DNA from 4 places in the Sphingobacterium kyonggiense genome. Region 1 is predicted to be linked to each of the others. Evidence: riboswitches for the same ligand, from Rfam matches in the RefSeq annotation. Region 1 holds a riboswitch; each other region holds the start of a gene.

Region 1 (3,150 bases):
GGAATACATCACCATAAATAATTGGAGGTTTCACACAACGAGAACCGTACGATTGTACCCATCCGTTTTGAGTGAATGCATATCCCGCTAATTGCTCTCCGAAATACTCCACCATGTCATTACGCTCGAATTCACCATGTACTAATACATCGATATCCAATTGCTCTTGTAGACGGATAGTTCTTTCTGTTTCTTCAGCGATTTCTTTATCGTATTGCTCTTGAGAGATAGATCCTTTTTTCAAGTCTGCTCTCCATTTACGAACGTCTTTTGTTTGTGGGAATGAACCGATTGTAGTTGTTGCGAATGCTGGAAGGTTGAACTTCGCTTGTTGCGCAACTTTACGGTCATTGAATTTAGAAGTACGAGTAGCATCATCATCAGTGATATTGCTAACACGAGTTTTAACTTCTGGTCTGTGGATTAATGGAGAAGTACGACGGCTTTCGTTTGCAGCTTTATTTGCTTCAAAACGTTTTTGCGTATCTGCATCTACATCACCTTCAGCTAATACAGCTAAGTCTTTTACTTCAGCTAATTTTTGTTTAGCAAATGCTAACCAGTTTTTCACTTCCGCAGGAAGAGATTCTTCGTTTTGTTCATTGTCTAAATCAAAAGGAACATGAAGTAAAGAAGAAGAAGGAGCAACCCATACGCGGTCTTTTCCTAATTTATCTACAGCTTGTTTGATTTTTTCTAAAGATTTCTCGTAGTCATTTTTCCAAATGTTACGGCCTTCAACCACACCTAAAGAAAGGGTTAGGTTTGCAGGTACTTTAGCTAATATAGAGTCGAGTTGGTTTTCACCACGAACAAGGTCTAGGTGAAGCGCGTGTACTGGAAGTGCTAATGCCGTATCCTCATTATCGCGTAATGCCTCGAAGTAAGTAGCAACGATTAATTTGATGCCTTTAGCTGCTGCAGCAAGTTTTTCAAAAACTTTACCATAAAGCGCACGGGTTGCATCATCGATATCTAAAGCTAAGAATGGCTCATCGATCTGAACATATTGCGCGCCAGCATCAGCCAATTTTGCTAAGATTTCTTCGTAAACCGGAAGTAATTTATCGATTAAGTCGATACGGTTAAAGCCAAATTCTTTTTCTTTACCTAATAATAAGTAAGAAATAGGACCTAAGATTACCGGTTTTGTTTCAATTCCTTGTTGTTTAGCTTCATTGTATTCGCTAAGGAATTTCTCTGAAGTCAATTTGAAAGACTGATCTTTCACGAATTCAGGAACGATATAGTGGTAGTTGGTGTCGAACCATTTGGTCATCTCCATCGCCGTTACATCTACTCCTCCTTCTTGGAAACCACGCGCCATAGCAAAGTATAAATCTAGGTTATACTGACGGTCGATTTTGTTTAACAAAGAGTTGTAACGTGCTGGGATAGCACCTACAGTAAGAGAAAGGTCTAAGACTTGATCATAAAAGGAGAAGTCGTTAGAAGGGATCAGGTCAATTCCTGCGTCCTTTTGAGTCTTCCAGTTGCCTTCACGGATTTTCAGTCCTGCTTGCAATAATTCTTCCGCGCTGATCTTTTTCGCCCAGTAAGCTTCGTTAGCTTTCTTCAATTCGCGGAATGCGCCCACACGTGGGTAACCTAAATTGTTCGTTAATAACATAAAGTATTCTACTTAATTAATTTTTCACTAAAGTTGTTTGCTAAGAGAAGGCTACTAAGGGCTAGTATGGCCAGCTTATCTTTCCCTTTCGGGGGTAGAATGTAGCACCTTGTCAAGTGACAGGTTGCTAAGGCTTCATTGGGTCTAGTCCCTCTGCCTTTCTCTATAAGCGGTGGCTAAGTTATGTATTAGATTTTATAATAGCAAGAAAATATTTTTTTATTGGGTTGCTACACATTCTTATTCAAGGAGCTTTTAAGTGAACTGTATACCCTCATCCTCAAAAAAATTACCCTCAGCTCATATAAATAAGCTGAGGGTAATGGTTTCTGATTAGCTATGGAATTATTTTATATGGTAACGGATACCGGTATAAAACATACGTCCTGCGATTGGACCCCAAAGCATATTCGTATCGAAGTTAGAACCAAATGGATCATCGTAAGCCAAGATTGGGTCCTTCTGGTAAAAATTTGTTAAGTTTTCTCCACCGATATAGATGTCAAAGTTTTTGTTCTTACCGAATGTACGACTAACCTGTGCATTCATAGTCACATAGGCATCGGATTGATTTGCCAATTGGTAAGGCGCTGGATTTGTACTGGTATTTGGCAAACGCTTCTTGCCAACCATGTTTAGCGTATAATCAAAACTCCATCCTGAATGAAGGTTATAGGCTAAGTTTAAGAATCCACGGTGTTTTGCCGTAAGTGGTTTTTGTAATTTGCCGGATTCATAGTCAGTCTGTACATCCAACATACGATAAGCCATGCGAACCTCAAAGTGATTTGCAGGCATAAAACGGAAATCAGCTTGTAAACTGTTGGAATAAGATTTTCCATCCAAGTTATAGAATGCAACTTGATCAGGATTTTCGAAATCCACTACTACCTGATTTTGGAAAGTATTGTGGAATAATTCAATGGCAATACCTGATTCACGACCAAATAATTGGAAGCTTTGATCAAACATTAGTCCAGTGTTCCAAGAAACTTCTGGTTTTAAACCATAAGCATTGGATCCATTAGCTAATTGATCTAAGTTGCGGATCTCGCGACTGGAAGCAAAAATACCTAGGTTCTCAGCAAAGATATTCGCTGTACGTTGTCCACGTCCTGAGCTGATACGGAAGGTCGTACCTAAGATAGGTTCGTAACGTAATACCGCACGAGGGGTAGTAAACCAACCATATAGATTGTTATAGTCCTGACGAATTCCTAGAACAGCATCAAACTTTTCAGTCGGGCTGTACGTATATTCTAAGAACGCACCAGCGACAGACTCTTTACGTCCAAATTGATAAGCAAAATTGTTGCTGCTGTTAACACGACTTAAATCTTCATCGAATTTGTCGTATTGAAATGAAGCACCAACTTTGTATTTATGGGCCACACTGGAAAAAATATCCTGGAAAAGAAGGTTAGCATACATAGACTGTTGCTCATTATCGTAGCCAGTTAATCCAAAATAACTGTCTTGCTTATAACGACTAGCTGATAATTGTAAACCAATACTACGGT
Region 2 (3,150 bases), on a different contig from region 1:
TCGACTTTCAGATCGAGAGCGGAATGGATTATTTAGTATCTCTAGGAACAACCGGAGAGACTGCAACCCTGAGTCAAGCTGAGCGAAAGCAGGTTTGGGCATTTACTTCGAAGCATGTTAATAAACGTATCCCATTAGTTGCTGGTATCGGTGGCAACCATACGCAAGAAATCGTAGAGCAGATCAAAAACTTTGACGTTTTGGATTATGTTGCGATCTTGTCGGTTTCTCCATATTACAACAAACCGACACAAGAAGGTATATACCAACACTATAAAGCAATTGCAGAGGCATCGCCCTTACCAATCATATTATACAATGTTCCTGGTAGAACAGGGAGCAACATGAGCCCTGCAACAACTATCCGCTTAGCAAAGGACTTTAAAAACATTGTTGCGACAAAAGAGGCTTCTGGTTCTTTTGCGCAGTTCAGTGAAATCCTACGTGATAAACCAAAAGATTTTCTTTTGATTTCAGGAGATGACCCCATCACCTTGCCAATGATGGCCATGGGTGCTGCAGGGATAATTTCTGTTTTAGGAAATGCCTATCCGAAGAAAGTTTCTGCCCTAGCCCATCTTTGCCGTGAAGGAAATTTTGATGAAGCAAGAAAAATACATTTGGAGACTTTAAAAATAATTGATCTTTGTTTTGTTGAAGGAAACCCAGCAGGCGTAAAATACATCTTAGAAAAGAAAGGCTACGGAACGGATCAAGTTCGATTACCTTTAGTGCCTGTGTCGGAAAAGACCAAACAAGCCATCGAAGATGAAATGAGCATTCTTGCTTAATATATAAGAGGCCCCTATACTGGGGCCTTTTCTTTTTCTATAAATTCACACATTCGTCTACATGAATATCTACAATTCAAAAAATTATACGCTTTATAGTTAGATAATGTAATGGAGTTCTTATTTTTAGGTATTCTTTTTGCAAACGAAATCAAAAAAACACTATGGAAAAGTCAAACCAACTGCCTGAGAAAGGACCTTCAAAAATCAAGAAATTCTTTAGCTGGTTAATTCTAATTGTTCTAATCGTACTTGCAGGGGCATTCTATTGGAAGTATTATTTTGTTTTTGGAGATGGTGTAAAAACCGGGGAGTTGAATTTTGCGGTAAAGAAAGGGAATTTGTTTAAAACCTACGAGGGAAAGTTGATACAAACGGGATTGCGTACGCAGAGTGCCAGTACTGGATTATCGAACAATGAATTTGAATTCTCCATTGAGTCAGATTCCATCTATCAAATCCTAACACGTAACAGTGGTAAAATTTTCGATTTGCATTACAAAGAATATAAGGGTGTTATCCCTTGGCGTGGAAATTCAAGATATATCGTTGATCAAATAGTCGAAATGCGCGAGCCTACGCGTTCGGGTTTTTAGAACTCAAAAGACAAATAACTACTTATAAAAGAGCTTTTTATCGACATCTTTTCAAACAAGAATCGATAGAGAGCTCTTCTTTTTTTGAAAAAAAGATTGCAAATATTGATTGTGGACATTATATTTGCGGCGTACTTCAATCGTAGTACACTAATCAACACCTTCCAAATGAATGGTCTTGATTTATAAAGAAGTGGCGAGAGACTGGCTCTATGACCCACTGGCAACCTTCAAGAAAATTGAAAAGGTGCCAATTCCTGTCCGAAGCAATAATGCTTAGGAGCATATAAATGAAATAGACTATGACAATTACAATTTCAAGATCTAATTTATTGTGTGCTGTCGCAAAGCCGACGGTAAGAAACACAAATTCCCTTATTTGCTTAGCAGTCTGTCAAGCGCGAATGCGTTAGTCGTCCTCATGTATCAGACCTTCCCTAAACATAGGCCTGGGAAAACAGTATACATCAGCAATCAAGACGACCTCCCTCAAAGACAGAAAAGGCTAGCAAAACAATTCATTTTATCACATTAAAAATTACACATATCATGTCAGAAAATAAAAACCTAAAATTCGAAACACTACAAGTTCATGCTGGACAAGAAGTAGACCCTACTACTGGTTCAAGAGCATTACCATTATATCAGACTACTTCTTATGTTTTCGACAATGCGGAACATGGTGCCAACCTTTTTGCCTTAAAGCAATTTGGAAACATCTATACACGTATCATGAACCCGACAACAGATGCATTTGAAAAACGCATTGCAGCTCTAGAAGGTGGTGTTGCAGCATTGGCGGTATCTTCAGGTCAAGCAGCTCAATTCATTGCATTGACAAACATTTTGGAATCTGGAGAGAACTTTGTGGCTGGATCTAATCTTTATGGTGGTACCTATAATCAATTCAAGGTTTCTTTCAAGCGATTGGGTATTGAAGCTCGTTTCGCAGAAGATTCTGATGCCGATAAAATTGAAGCATTAATCGACGATAAAACCAAAGCAATCTATGTTGAAACTATTGGTAACCCAAGTTATAACATTCCTGATTTTGAAAAGATTGCTGCAGTTGCCAAAAAACATGATCTTCCATTGATCGTTGACAATACATTTGGTGCAGGCGGTTACTTATTCAAACCTTTAGAGCACGGAGCGAACATCGTGGTTGAATCTGCTACTAAATGGATCGGTGGTCATGGAACAAGCATTGGTGGAGTAATCGTTGATGGTGGAAATTACAACTGGGGCAATGGTAAGTTCAAGCAATTCTCAGAGCCTTCTGAGGGTTATCATGGACTAGTATTCTCGGATGTATTTGGTGAGAATGGTCCTTTTGGAAATATACAATTTATTATTCGTGCTCGTGTAGAAGGCTTACGTGACTTTGGTCCTGCCATTTCACCATTCAATTCATGGTTATTGGTTCAAGGTTTAGAAACTCTGTCCCTACGCGTTCAACGTCATGTGGATAATGCTTTAGAAATAGCTCAATGGTTAGATGCTCATCCGCAAGTGGAAAAAGTAAGCTATCCAGGATTGAAAAATCACCCATACCACCAGAATGCACAGAAATACCTGAAAAACGGTTATGGTGCAGTATTATCATTCACCGTGAAAGGTGGCGTGGAAAAAGCAAATGAGTTCATTGATTCTTTAGAATTGATCAGCCATTTAGCCAATGTTGGTGATGCAAAGACATTAATTATTCACCCAGCAGCTACGACGCATCAACAATTAAGTGATGCGGATCAAAAGAAAGCAGG
Region 3 (3,150 bases), on a different contig from region 1:
ATCGGCTCTTTGCTCCCATTTTAAGGCTAACCAGAATACAACAGCTGTACACAGGGACGACATAGCATATACTTCGGATTCTACGGCTGAATACCAGAATGTATCGGAAAAGCTGTACGCTAAAGCACCAACCAAACCGGCACCAAAGATCTTTACTTGCTGAGTAAAGTCCAATTCTTCGCCTTTTGCGATTAATTTCCTGGCGATTGCTGTAATGGTCCAAAACAAGAACACAATGGTCATTCCACTACATACTGCAGAACCTATATTCATCCAATAGGCTATTTTAGTGGCATCACCTAATGCCAAATTAGAAAACACATTTTGCAGCATGAGAAACAATGGAGCACCCGGCTGATGGACGATTTCTAATTTATAAGCCGAGGCAATAAATTCTCCTGTATCCCACCAACTGCTAAACTTCTCCGTCGTAAAGGAATAGATTAAAAAGGCTATGATACCACAAAGCCATCCTAAAAGATTGTTGATTCTATTATATTTCATATTTGTGGTTAGTTGTGCTAATAAAATTAACCAAGTAAATTGAAAGACCATGATGGCTTAACACTATTTAACAGCTTCGACACCTGATATGCTGAAAAAAGAAAAAGACGGAAGTAATTCCGTCTTTAGGGTAATATATAAGGGTTGGTTAGTTCGTTATACGAGTTTTTCTACGATTTTTTTTGTAGGTCCTGGATTACTCATGGTATAAAAGTGCAATACCGGTGCTCCAAAGTTTATCAACTCCTTACACTGTTGTACTAGCCATTCTTCACCAACTTGACGTACTTCAGCGTTGTTTTTACAAGCTTCAACAGCATCACTTAAGTCCTCAGGAATATCCAAGTGGAAGATTCTTGGCAAGGTGATCAATTGATTTTTTGTCGTCAATGGCTTTAATCCCGGAATAATAGGGACATGGATATCATGTTCTCTACATTTGGTGACAAATTCCTTGTATTTTTCTACGTTAAAGAACATCTGCGTAACGATAAATTCAGCACCCATGGCCACTTTCTTCTTCAACCATTTAAAGTCCGTATTAAAGTTTGGTGCTTCGAAATGTTTCTCCGGATATCCTGCAACACCAATACAGAAGTCAGTTTTCTCCGAACTGCCAATATCTTCATGCAAATACTGTCCTCTGTTCATATCCGCTACCTGTTCCAATAGATCGATGGCATAAGCATGTCCACCTTCCGTAGGAATAAAGTCAGAATCACCTTTACGAGCATCGCCACGTAACACCAAAACATTATCAATACCTAGGAAATTAAGATCGATCAAGGCATTTTCTGTCTCTTCTTTGGTAAAACCTCCACAGATCAAATGCGGTACAGCATCAACTTTATATTTACTCATGATAGCGGCACAGATAGCTACTGTACCAGGACGCTTTCTATAAGAAACACGTTCAAGTAAGCCGTTGGTATGTTGTTTATATAGGTAATCTTCGCGGTGATAAGTAACATCGATAAATGGTGGCTTAAACTCCATCAATTCATCCATGGTTTTAAATATGCTTTGAATCCCCTGGCCCTTTGCTGGTGGTAACAACTCAAAAGAATACAAGGTCTTGCCATTGGCATTCTTGATATGATCTACAATCTTCATATAATACAATTAGGGCTTAGAGAAAACGCAGTGAAAACTGGTCTCAGCTTATCTTTCCCTTATTTGGGGTAGAATGTAGCACCTTGACAAGGGTCAGGTTGCTAAGGCTTCAGCGGGTCTATTCCCTCTGCCTTTCTCTATAAGCGAGGGCTAATATCGTTATTCGTCCGTTAATCTCAAAATGAATTTCTAAAATTAAACGAAATACATCCTGAAAATTGTCCAATAAAACCCACAAAAAAAGCCATTGAACGAAATCCAATGGCTTAAAATTCTTATATCATTATGGATTACTGCTCCAAATACATATCCACTAATCCCTCTGGTAATTGCAATACCACTACTTTTTCTTCCGGATCGATACCTACTATAAAGTCTTCATTCAGGGGAAACATAACTTCTTTGTCTTCCATGTTGATGGTAGCAATAAATTGTTGTGGCATCTCCTGCACTTGTGTAATTTCACCCAACTCTCCTTCTTGCTCATCAATTACCAAATATCCAATTAAATCGCTGTATCTGAAATCATCAGGATCACGCTCTGGCATTTTCTCAATAGGCAAATACATTTTCTTATGAACCAAAGGTTGTGCTTTGTCAATATGATCTATATCTTCAAACCATGCATAGGCAGTACTATTATTGTGAAGTTTTACATTCTCCACGAAATATGGTACTAATTTCTTATCAATTTCCAAGAAAATGACGTCTAAATCTAATTCTGCATAATCTTCAAATTCAAAGAATAACTGCACTTCACCTTTTAATCCGCGGGTTTTGCTTACATAACCTATATAGAAACTCTGATCTTTATTCATTTTTTAGTATTTCAGCACAAAGGTAATGATTCTAGAAATACACTCATAAATATGTTTTCAAAGTCTATTACTTACTTTACTAAAAATTTTACATGATACAATTCAATAAAAAACAAACGATTGCGTTAAATAGGACAATCGATTGAGTTCATTTATTTTATTTCGCATAATTAACATTCTATTAATATTGGTCTTCATAAATCTATTTATGATTCTTAGGAGTCAAAAATTTAACAATTACTATATGTTATGAGAAACAAAAGCAATTACACGCCTATGTTTGCAAGAGCCATTTACCCAATAGGCTCTGCATTACTTTTAGCATTTCTTAGTCCTACTCTCACACAGGCTAATGAAATCGGAAGGACTGCTTCCTTAGTTCATGTTGCGAACCAACAACAAGTAACTGGAACAGTTAGTGGACCAAGCGGTCCTTTATCAGGAGTTACCATTCGAGTAAAGGAAGATCCTAGTGTAGCAACTTCGACAGATGAAGCTGGTAAGTTCAGCATCAACGCTAAACCTGGTCAAACCTTGGTATTCCAAGCATTAGGGTATTCCGAATTACAACGTGTTGTAAGCGGAACTAGCATGTCAGTCACACTATCTGAAAAAACAGATGAGATTGATGAAGTAGTGATCGTTGGATACGGTATCCAACAGAAGAAAGAAAGTTTAACAGGAGCGATGCAGGCTGTAAAGGGCGAGAAGCTTC
Region 4 (3,150 bases), on a different contig from region 1:
GGACAGGAGAAATGCATGCCTTGGTCAAACAAAAGGAGCATGAAGTTCCTGCAGCTCCCTATCGATTTAAACTGACCATTGTCGGTTATATCATGACGCTCTTTTTTATCGGTTTCTTCGCCTATTTAACGTATGATTCCTTACGTCCAAAACCCTCTTATGCCGATCAGGTGACTCCAATTCAAGAAACACCAAAGGCAGGAGATATGTACTTCGGAAGATTTGAAACGATGAAACCCGGTGAGCGAGTTGCCTCCAAAGTAGGTTTTGGTTGGTTTAAGGTGATTGAAAATAACCAAGGGCAACTAAAAGTCGCAATGAATAAAAACATGAGCACTCATCATAAACCAAGTCAGGAATTGAATTCTACGGATTATGAAGAACAAACCATAGATGCCAATATTACTTCCCAAGAATCATTTCAATTAAATTTGATATCTTCTGACAAATTAACGGAAATGTATTTCACAGAGAAAAAATAACTGACTTAACTAATGGCGCAAAAAAGAAAGAAAGCTATTCGAATCTTGATCTTGGTGATAACAGTTAGTTTGCTGCTTTTTGGATTCTTACTGTATAGCACAATTAAAATGAAAACGCGGAATATCAGTGAGATGCAACCCTTTGCTGCCTATGTAGGGGATAAATTAAATCTTCAAAGAACAGTATGGCTTTTTCAAGAGAAGGAACCAGTAGATTCTAAATATCCCGTGGTTCTTCTAGATAGCCTAAATCCTTCGTTTCAGTGGTATCATGATCGAATAAAATTGCAAAATCCAGAAGTTAAACTGATTAAGAAAATACCGGAAGGTACGAGTCTGCAGTTTGATAAGGTGATTATGTATACCAATGGCGTTTCAGGTACCTCAACTCCCAGGATGTTCGGGGAGCTTCATGATACGGGTCAAACCTATAAAGTGGAATATAGCTGGGGTGATCAATCTTTTGCGCGAATGTTAGATAAAAAAGAAAAGACTTGGTCTTTTGGTTTGGCGCCTTGGCAATCAACAAAAGATACTACATTTTATAAATTACCCATTGCCGAGTTTTGGTAAATAGCAATTTCTATTGTTTTATTTTTTTAAGTTCTGTAATCATTTTTTTTAACAGATACACAGTAGAAGCTAGGTTTAATTGCTTGATTTTTAGGTATAATAACTGCATGTTGGTAAACCATTTTACTTTATAAAATCTACTTTTAATGTCCCCATTTCAAGTATAAATCAAAAAAAGATTGTTTTTCTATTGTCAATTCAAAAATAATCTACTAAGTTTGTAGAGTATTCAGAATTGCGCAAGCAATACCAACCGAGTGTCGGCACCGCGGTGGTAAATTAATACGGGTTTCCTGCCAAAATAAACGAATATAATAGGAACAACACCCTTCTTTTCTGGATGCAATGATGGTTTAATGAAATAAACAAGAATTGTATGTCACACACAAAAGATTTTCAACAACATTTAGTAGAGCAATTTCATCATTATTCTACGCAAGAATTGGTCATTTTAAACAATGAGCTTGTGCGTTCCAACTGGGGCAGTAGTAAGACTGCTTTCCGGAATGCCTTGTTATCGACTCTCTCCAATCGAGGCATTGATCTCTCGGCTATTATTCATAGCCTAGATGGTTTTACTCAGATTCAACGTATTGCTGTTCGCCTCGAAGCAAATAAACTTGTACCGTTGGATTAAAATGTTCTATCTGCGGCAGGAAGATAAACTCTAACTGCCGCTATTTTTAGGAATACCGTCTTTGAAAAACTTTAATGAGTTTTTTCCAATTAATAATAATATGGAGTATTTAAGGTTTTTCGGATAATGCATATAAGGCAAAAGTTCCTAACCAATGGGTGCCCATGTAATCATCTTGGGAACTAATATTATTGATAGAAAATGCTAGATGTTCATTCGCCAAATCTTTTAAATGATTTAAGGAAGGAACGGCTTTTGCAATTCCAAATAAACAAGCTGCACGACTGTAGTTTAATCCATCCAGATGTACCAATTTGCCATCGGTACGGTCTTTAACGATTGCTGGTTCCAAATGAAATCCAGACTCATAAAGACTCGGTAAAAATGCTTTCAACCAAGCATCATAGCGTCCTGGTTCCAACACTTTACTCATTAGAAAGGCCTCTTCTAAACATGGTGATAGGAAGTCATAGCCTGAAGGTTCATAGGCTAAGTTGCATAGGTTATCCTTTGCAAATAACCTTTTAGAATTATCCTCTATGCTTTTGATGAATGCTTGATCTTTCATTGTTTTAGCATAATCCAAAGAAAGTGATAATCCAAAGGCAGAGTTATCATGTTGCCCTGCGCGAATAGGGTAGACGAGTTTAGGCAGGTATTCTTGGTATCTTTTTACCAATAGATCCACTAATGGTTTTAAAGCCGATTCCCAACGTTTAGCATCAGCATCCTCCCAAGTGTGTAACTCCTCCTGCAATTTAAATAACCAAGCCCAACCATAGGTTCTTTCGAAACTCAAATTATTGGGATCCTCAAAAAAAGCTTTTTCAATTTCAACGTTTTCTGAAGTGATATGTTGGTTCAAAAGAGCACGGATTTTACCATCCGTATCCAGTTCTGGGAATTGTTTCATCAATTTGATGATGGACCAATAGCCATGAACGGAGGAGTGCCAATCAAAGCATCCGTAAAATACAGGTCGTAAGGTTTTTGGTGATTTTAAATCGGCATCGGAGCCTAATACTTGTCCCAGTTTATTCGGGTATTCAACCTCTAAACAATGGGTTGGAAGGGCGAATATAGATTTGGCAATATCGGCTGTTAATTTGATTTCTTCTATTGGCTTTGGCGCTGTATTTTTATCTGTACTATTACATGCTGTCAACAAAAGTGTACAACATGAAAATAGGCTAAGGGCTATATTCTTCATAATAATGTATTTGGCTCTATATTTGATTCGTAAATTTAATATTTAATAATTAAAATAAACCAAAACATGAATTTTACAGATCTAATTTCAGGCAGCATAGGCTCCCAAGCAACAGAAGGGATTTCTGAAAAACTTGGACTAGACAAAAATCAAACGCAGTGGGTTGTTTCTGCCGCAATTCCTTTGATGATGTCTGCATTAAATTACAATGCGCAAAAGAGCCCAGAGCAAGCTAATGGTATTCAACA

Evidence for each region. A riboswitch is a leader RNA that binds a small molecule or an ion and turns the genes downstream of it on or off. The one in region 1 is predicted to bind S-adenosylmethionine.
Region 2: another riboswitch for S-adenosylmethionine. It lies ahead of ABD676_RS06825 (O-acetylhomoserine aminocarboxypropyltransferase/cysteine synthase family protein); the one in region 1 lies ahead of metE (5-methyltetrahydropteroyltriglutamate--homocysteine S-methyltransferase).
Region 3: another riboswitch for S-adenosylmethionine. It lies ahead of metF (methylenetetrahydrofolate reductase [NAD(P)H]); the one in region 1 lies ahead of metE (5-methyltetrahydropteroyltriglutamate--homocysteine S-methyltransferase).
Region 4: another riboswitch for S-adenosylmethionine. It lies ahead of ABD676_RS09010 (5-oxoprolinase); the one in region 1 lies ahead of metE (5-methyltetrahydropteroyltriglutamate--homocysteine S-methyltransferase).

Annotation. Positions count from the first base shown of each region.
Region 1 is NZ_BAAAZI010000004.1:332,382-335,531, reverse strand. Features, by position in the region: gene metE (5-methyltetrahydropteroyltriglutamate--homocysteine S-methyltransferase) at 1-1,630, opposite strand, end outside; SAM riboswitch class I at 1,703-1,802, opposite strand; gene ABD676_RS02555 (TonB-dependent receptor domain-containing protein) at 1,976-3,150, opposite strand, start outside.
Region 2 is NZ_BAAAZI010000006.1:444,358-447,507, reverse strand. Features, by position in the region: gene dapA (4-hydroxy-tetrahydrodipicolinate synthase) at 1-791, shown strand, start outside; gene ABD676_RS06830 (hypothetical protein) at 956-1,387, shown strand; SAM riboswitch class I at 1,568-1,680, shown strand; gene ABD676_RS06825 (O-acetylhomoserine aminocarboxypropyltransferase/cysteine synthase family protein) at 1,937-3,150, shown strand, end outside.
Region 3 is NZ_BAAAZI010000012.1:84,814-87,963, forward strand. Features, by position in the region: gene ABD676_RS15100 (glycosyltransferase family 117 protein) at 1-504, opposite strand, end outside; gene metF (methylenetetrahydrofolate reductase [NAD(P)H]) at 661-1,617, opposite strand; SAM riboswitch class I at 1,663-1,763, opposite strand; gene rimM (ribosome maturation factor RimM) at 1,908-2,435, opposite strand; gene ABD676_RS15115 (SusC/RagA family TonB-linked outer membrane protein) at 2,685-3,150, shown strand, end outside.
Region 4 is NZ_BAAAZI010000007.1:28,980-32,129, reverse strand. Features, by position in the region: gene ABD676_RS09020 (hypothetical protein) at 1-482, shown strand, start outside; gene ABD676_RS09015 (hypothetical protein) at 591-1,055, shown strand; SAM-I-IV-variant riboswitch at 1,276-1,370, shown strand; gene ABD676_RS09010 (5-oxoprolinase) at 1,432-1,692, shown strand; gene ABD676_RS09005 (DUF2891 domain-containing protein) at 1,802-2,902, opposite strand; gene ABD676_RS09000 (DUF937 domain-containing protein) at 2,969-3,150, shown strand, end outside.